DNA from 2 places in the Peribacillus sp. NPDC096448 genome. Region 1 is predicted to be linked to the other one. Evidence: riboswitches for the same ligand, from Rfam matches in the RefSeq annotation. Region 1 holds a riboswitch; the other holds the start of a gene.
The links. A riboswitch is a leader RNA that binds a small molecule or an ion and turns the genes downstream of it on or off. The one in region 1 is predicted to bind S-adenosylmethionine.
Positions count from the first base shown of each region.

Region 1 (3,644 bases):
GCAAGGTTCGGTTGGATATAATCATTGAAAGTGACCAGTTCGATATTAAGCCCTTCCTCTTTCGCTAAGTCGACAATGTATTCCCATGTTCTCGTATCCCCGCTGCTGACACCGACTTTCACGGTTTTCACATCATCCGAACTCCCTGATGCACCCTCATTGTTCCCGCATGCTGCAGCCACGGTGGCCAATGCCAATACCATGATCGTTAATAAGATTTTTTTCATTTTTCCTACCTCCTGTTATTTTTATCTTCTTCTGATTTTTCTTGAAACAAAGTTCCCGGTGGATTGCAGTAATTGAACGATGATCACGAGCGCCGCCACTGTGACGATCATCGTCATCGTATCGAACCTTTGATAACCGTAAGCCAAAGCTAAATCCCCGACCCCGCCTGCACCGACGGCACCTGCCATCGCCGTAGATCCAACAAGCCCGATTGTCGCTGTTGTAAATGTAAGGATCAACGAGCTAAGTCCCTCGGGAATCAAAAAACGATAAATGATTTGCCATGTTGTCGCCCCCATCGCCTGAGCCGCCTCGATAATCCCTTTGTCCACTTCCAACAGCGAGTTTTCCACTAGCCGGGCAATATAAGGAGCCGCGTAAAAGATAAGCGGAACAATGGCCGCATTCGTTCCGATCGCACTGCCGACAATCATTCTTGTAAGCGGAATAACTGCTACAAGCAAGATGATGAAAGGAACCGACCGCAGTATATTGATGATCGGGTTCAATATATTAAAGATCCATTTATTCTCCAGGATGTGACCCTTTCTTGTAATGACAAGCAGGATACCGAGCGGAAGCCCAATCAATCCGGAAAATACCAATGAGATGGCTACCATATAAAGTGTGTCACCGAAAGCTGTCAACAGCTGGTCTGCCGTTATTTCCATTCCCCAAAGCGTATTACCCATTTATCTGCACCTCCTGGACGAGAATCCCCTCATTTTTAATATATTGATAAGCCTTGTCCACCTCATTTTTGTTCCCGGTCACTTCGATGATCAAATTCCCGAAAGGCGTTTCCTGAATTTCAGAAATATTGGCTGATAAGACACTTAAATGAACATCATATTTCTTAGAGATGGTTGAAAGTAAAGGAGTACCCGAAGTAGTCCCAATAAAATTAATTTTCCAAATAATCGGGATGTGAGACCCTATGCTTTTTAAGAAACTTTGTGGAATCTCATCATGTATGACCGTTCTCACGAAGTTTTTTGCAATATCCGTTTGCGGCTTGGCGAAAACTTCGAAAACCGAACCTTGTTCAACGACACATCCGCCCTCCATGACCGCTACCTTATTGCAAATTTCCCGAATTACAGACATCTCATGAGTGATTAGCAGGATGGTGATATTGTATTCTTTATTAATTTTCTTTAAGAGCTGCAGAACGGCACTCGTTGTTTGTGGATCCAATGCCGACGTAGCTTCATCACACAATAAGATCGATGGATTCGTAGCCAATGCCCTTGCAATGCCGATACGCTGCTTTTGACCGCCGGATAATTGTTCAGGATAACTATTTGCTTTGCTCGATAAGCCAACGAACTCCAACAGCTCGCCTACCCGGTTTTTGATTTCCTTAGCCGGAGTTCCCGATAAAACCAGCGGCATGGCAATATTATCAAAAACAGTCTTTGAGTTAAGCAAGTTGAAATGCTGAAAGATCATCCCGATTTTTTTCTTTTCAGCCCGTAATTCCTTCGGGCTTAATTTGGTCAAATCCTTGCCCCCAACAATCACCGAACCATCTGAAGGTTGTTCAAGCAAATTGACCAGCCTGATCAACGTACTCTTCCCGGCCCCGCTATAACCGACTACCCCGAATATATCCCCCTTTTCCACTGTCAAATTAATGCCCTTCAAAGCCTCGACAGTCTGTTTCTTTGTTTGATAAACCTTTTTAACATCTTGAAACTCAATCATCCAATCTCCCCCCATGCTGTTTATTTGTACGAATTCATTATCCAGAGAGAAGAGCTTTGCAACGTTTCATAATGATAGGTTAAATTCCGCCAAACTCACGAGTAATTGCGCGAAACTCATGAGTAACTGCACCAATTCTCCAATAACCATATACATTTTGAATAAACAAAAGAGGCCTCTTCCGTCGTCAGACAGAAGAGGCCTCTTTAGACATAAAAAAAGAGTAAACTCTTAAATTAATTATCTAAGAAAAGCTCCTTCTTATCTTTCAAACTTTCGTCCGTTGGAATTAGCACAGTATTTTTACAAAAGTAAAAACCCGCTGCCGAGGTATCATAGGGCCAAGTCCCTCCACATCTCTTGATAAGAATTAACGTTATATTTAATTATGTCCTTCACTATATATTCTAATTTCTCTAAAGTCAACCATATTTTTCATCGCTATAAATAGTTTCACAGTATAGTGAATCGATACTTTTTAATTATATTAATATAATTTATTTTTTCTATTTTTATAGTGATTTGCTCATTCTCCATACGGGATATATTTCATTTTCTTCCCTTATCTTCATCATGCCTGAATTCGTATATAAAGAAACCGCCCTTTGGTTATCCGGAGAAACCCTTAAATGATATTCGGATACATTAAATTGCCTGAAAAAGCTTTCTGCGTAGCGAACCAATTCCTTGCCAAGGCCTTTACTGCGGTATTCGGGAATAAGATAAAAGAGATTCACATAGCCAATCTCAGTTCCTTCATACTCCCGAATTTGAAGTTCCATTTGTCCAATCGGTTCTTGATCCTTTTCAATGATCACCTGTCCATCCGGAAATTTGCGGACCCGTTCTTCCATTCGTTGCAAATATGTATTTTCATCTCCAAAACCAGCTTCAGATCCAAAACTTACAACATAGGAATCTGTTCCGGAATTTAACGATAATATCTTTATCTTTGTCCGTATCCATGGTACGAAAGATCAACTTCATCCCCCTCTATCATTTTAGTGAAATAGTTTCCAAGCAGTCAAAACTCATTAAATAAAAGGCTTAAAGGGACCCTTTTGTTTTTGTGCCTTGATGAAAAAACATTTGCCATCTTCCATCCGTACATTTCCAAATTGAACTTCTTAAGGTATGTTCCAACTTATCTTCATCAAAAATTCGATATGTAGTTAACACGGTATCATCAGACAATGGATGCAACTCAAATTGACTTAGTGTCATGTTCACAGCTCCGGCTCCCTCTTGCCCCATAAAATCGCTTTTAGACCATATGTTACCCGAACTGCCGAACTCAAAGAAATCATCTTTCAATAATGATGAAAGCTCTTCTGGAGATGTACGAACTTCAGACTTTAACAATTTCTCCTCCAGCTGATACAAATGCTCTTTTAACAATGAACTGTCCATCCATCTTGTCCTCCTTTTTCGACCATTTCCCCCGAAGCAAGGAAATTGGAAAATCGTGAATAATTAATACGTAGATTTTCAGTAATTCGTGAACCATGCGGTTAAAGGTTTTTTATCCAGCTGCTTGCTGATTAGCAGCTGGATAATAGTTGCGATCAGCGGCATTTTTTCGTTTTTAACCGTTTTTGCCGTCCCCATTTTCTTATTAATATTTTTAGCTGGCTGACTTTGTTTACATATTTCCAAGATACTGGATTCACAACGGATTTTCTAGGTGTTAAGAACAATTTATCATTTCC
Region 1 covers NZ_JBIWEU010000003.1:387,347-390,990, forward strand. The annotation lists gene ACIQ0C_RS08110 (MetQ/NlpA family ABC transporter substrate-binding protein) at 1-227, opposite strand, end outside; gene ACIQ0C_RS08115 (methionine ABC transporter permease) at 249-899, opposite strand; gene ACIQ0C_RS08120 (methionine ABC transporter ATP-binding protein) at 913-1,935, opposite strand; SAM riboswitch class I at 2,194-2,305, opposite strand; gene ACIQ0C_RS08125 (GNAT family N-acetyltransferase) at 2,448-2,789, opposite strand; gene ACIQ0C_RS08130 (nuclear transport factor 2 family protein) at 2,983-3,345, opposite strand; gene ACIQ0C_RS08135 (hypothetical protein) at 3,424-3,591, opposite strand.

Region 2 (3,644 bases), on a different contig from region 1:
AATTGCAACTACAGGTCTGGAGAAGAACAAACAAAAAGTGCTTTACACTGAAATCTTCGTTCAGGAAGCTTTCAATGAAATAGAACAGCATGCAAAGGAAACGTTAATTGCGGTGGAAACAGGGGATACTCTTCGCATCATGCTTTCCTCGCTCCGCAAGCTGACTAGACACACTCCGATCAATGTCATTGCGAAAAAACGCGAAGCTTCCGTCAAGGTAATCGAAGCGGAAAAGTATGCTCTTTAAGCAATGAGCCAGAATCCGTAAAGGGAATGCCCGCAATGGCATTCCCTTTATTTCAATTGATGAAATCGGATTGGAAATTCAAAAGACATTTCGTTGTATTGCGTGGTAAAAACGGGTATTCTATTGATAGGTGGTGAAATGATGGGCTTAACATTATATTGGTACCCAAAATGCGGTACATGCCGTAATGCGAAGAAGTGGCTGGATAATCATGAACTGCAATATGAAGCGATCCATATAGCGGATAATCCCCCTTCGCGAACTGAAATAGAACAGCTATATAAAAACAGCAATTTGGAGTTGAAGAAGTTTTTCAATACTAGCGGTCAAAAATATCGGGAGCTGGGCTTAAAGGATAAGCTGAAAGAAGCTTCTGAAGCAGAGATGCTTGATATATTGTCCACAGATGGCATGCTTCTGAAAAGGCCGATTGTTACGGATGGCACCAAAGTGACGGTAGGTTTCAAAGAAGAGCAATTCGAACAGGTTTGGAACTGAAATTTCACAAAATATTTGGTTAATTCCTTACTTAAACAAACAATCTACCTTATAATGTAATAGATAAAATAAGATGTACATATGGAGGGTTAATTATGACAACACCAAAAGAACTTCGTTACACTAAAGAACATGAATGGGTCAAAACGGAAGATGGAACAGTGCGCATTGGAATTACGGCATTCGCACAGTCCGAGCTTGGGGACATCGTATTCGTTGAGCTTCCGGAAATCGGCGATGAATTGAAAGCGAACGAACCATTTGGAAGTGTTGAATCCGTTAAGACCGTTTCTGAGCTTTATGCACCTATCAGTGGCAAGGTTGTTGAAGTAAACGAAGATTTAAGTGACAACCCTGAATATGTAAATGAGTCTCCTTATGAAAAGGCATGGATGGTCGTGCTTGAACCATCTAATGGCAGTGATATTGAAAACTTGATGAGCGCTGAAGAGTATGAGAGTTTAATCAACGGTTAATAAGAAGGAGAGGGGGGACTGAAAAGGCCTGCTCTCTTTTTCATTTTGTACAGTGGGTGAGTTGCGCACATAATTCGTGAGATGGAGTGATGACATGGAGTGGGGCGAATTCGAAAAAGTGATCATAGTAGAAGGCAGTTCCGATAGAAGAAAAGTTGCCTCCGTTTTAAATGAAGATGTGGAAATAAGATGTACGAATGGGACCATATCATTAACTAAGCTGGATGAATTAGTGGAAGAATTGATGGACCGTGATGTTTATCTCCTTTTTGACGCAGATGAATCAGGAGAAAAGCTGCGGAAGCAGTTCCGAAGGGAAATGCCGGAAGCGAACCACCTGTATATCAATAAAATGTACAAAGAAGTGGAAAGCTCACCCGAACATCATATCGCAACTGTGCTCCTATCTGCCAATATGAATGTGAAAATGAAATTTTTAAGTCAAAGGGTGAACGACTAATTGATGCAGGAATGGAAAGAAGAAGAGTGTAAGCTTGCTGTTGAAAGTGGGGAAACCTTTTGCTTATATTTATATACGCCTTTATGCGGCACCTGTCAGGTGGCATCCAAGATGCTGACGATAGCCTTGGAGCTTTTCCCGGAATTGAAGGCAGGCAAAATGAATATGAACTATGTCCAAGCAATTGCCGAATCATATGAAATCGAAAGTGTTCCTTGCTTATTGCTTTTCAAAGAAGGACAGCTGCACAAAAAAATATATGCCTTTCAATCCGTTCCTTATTTGTACGGATTGCTTAAGGAAATCAGCTAGGAAACCAATCAGATCCGTGGTTGGTTTCTTTGTTGCGTACATTTGAATGCAAGTTGAAAATAAACAAAGAATATTCTAACAATTCATTGACTGATTTATTCTAAAATGCTATATTTTGAATTAAGTAAAGTAACGGCAGAATTTAATAGTTCTTATCAAGAGTGGCGGAGGGACTGGCCCGACGAAGCCCGGCAACCGGTATAAATTTTATATACGGTGCTAATTCCAGCAGAGTGTTGGCTCTGGTAGATGAGGTGTGTTCTTGAAACCTCTTCTTATTGAAGTGGTTTTTTTGTTTATAAAAGGCCAGATTTCATAAAATTCCAATTAAATCCATAAAAAAGAGGAGAATTAATATGTCAGGGAAAAAGTTGCGTTTCGAAACATTGAGTGTTCATGGCGGTCTGCAAGCTGATGAAACAGGTGCCCGTGCAGTTCCTATCTACCAAAGCAATGCATACTTGTTCAAAGACACCGACCATGCAGCGAATTTATTTGGCCTAAAGGAGAATGGATATATATATACACGGCTTCATAATCCCACGGTCAGCGTTTTTGAGGAAAGAATGGCCTTACTGGAAGGCGGTATCGGCGGATTGGCAACGGCAAGCGGGATGGCGGCCATCTCACTTTCAATCCTGAATATTGCCGCTTCAGGGGATGAGATTGTTTCAGCCTCTACCTTATATGGCGGTACGTATAACCTTTTTGAAAATACTCTTCCTAAATATGGGATAAAAGTGAAATTCGTTTCTCCAGATGACCCTGAAAATTTCAAAAGGGCGATTACGCCAAGAACTAAAGCCATTTTTGCTGAAACGATCGGAAATCCAAGTTTGAGGGTGCTTGATATTGAAGCGGTAGCGGAAATCGCCCATGAAGCCGGCATACCTTTAATCATTGATAATACCTTCGCGACACCGTATCTTTGCAGACCAATTGATTTTGGAGCGGATATCGTCATCCATTCCGCTACAAAATGGCTTCTTGGAAATGGAACGACGCTAGGCGGTGTCATCGTGGATGGAGGGGAATTCGATTGGAACTCGCCAAACTACCCTGGCTTCACGGAGCCTGACCCAAGTTACGACAATCTGGTATACGCCGAGGCAGTTGGACCTGCCGCATTCATAACGAAAGCCCGAGTCCAGTTACTCCGTGATTTGGGCCCTGCGCTAAGTGCCCAAAGTGCATTCCAGTTTACGCTTGGACTTGAAACGCTCCATGTTAGGATGAAAGAGCATCTATCAAACACCAAGTCTGTCATTAAATATTTAAAAAACCATCCTGCCGTGACTTGGGTTTCACATCCCGGTGATGAGGATCATCCCGATAAAGCCCTTGCGGATAAATATTTGCCAAAGGGAGCTGGATCTGTCGTCACATTTGGGATACAAGGTAATCGCGAAGCTGGGGCAAAACTTATCAATTCGGTGGAATTATGGTCCCATGTGGCGAATGTAGGGGATGCGAAGAGCTTGATCATCCACCCAGCCAGTACGACCCATCAACAATTGAATGAGGCAGGTCTTGCAAAAGCGGGTGTGCGTGCCGACCAAGTCCGTTTATCCATTGGGATTGAAAATGTAGAGGATTTAATAGAAGATTTGGAGCAGGCAATTGAAAAGGCGACGAATATCGTCTCCTTGAC
Region 2 covers NZ_JBIWEU010000006.1:130,807-134,450, forward strand. The annotation lists gene ACIQ0C_RS12370 (acyl-CoA dehydrogenase family protein) at 1-247, shown strand, start outside; gene ACIQ0C_RS12375 (arsenate reductase family protein) at 389-745, shown strand; gene gcvH (glycine cleavage system protein GcvH) at 841-1,221, shown strand; gene ACIQ0C_RS12385 (toprim domain-containing protein) at 1,316-1,681, shown strand; gene ACIQ0C_RS12390 (thioredoxin family protein) at 1,685-1,993, shown strand; SAM riboswitch class I at 2,143-2,249, shown strand; gene ACIQ0C_RS12395 (O-acetylhomoserine aminocarboxypropyltransferase/cysteine synthase family protein) at 2,350-3,644, shown strand, end outside.
Region 2: another riboswitch for S-adenosylmethionine. It lies ahead of ACIQ0C_RS12395 (O-acetylhomoserine aminocarboxypropyltransferase/cysteine synthase family protein); the one in region 1 lies ahead of ACIQ0C_RS08120 (methionine ABC transporter ATP-binding protein).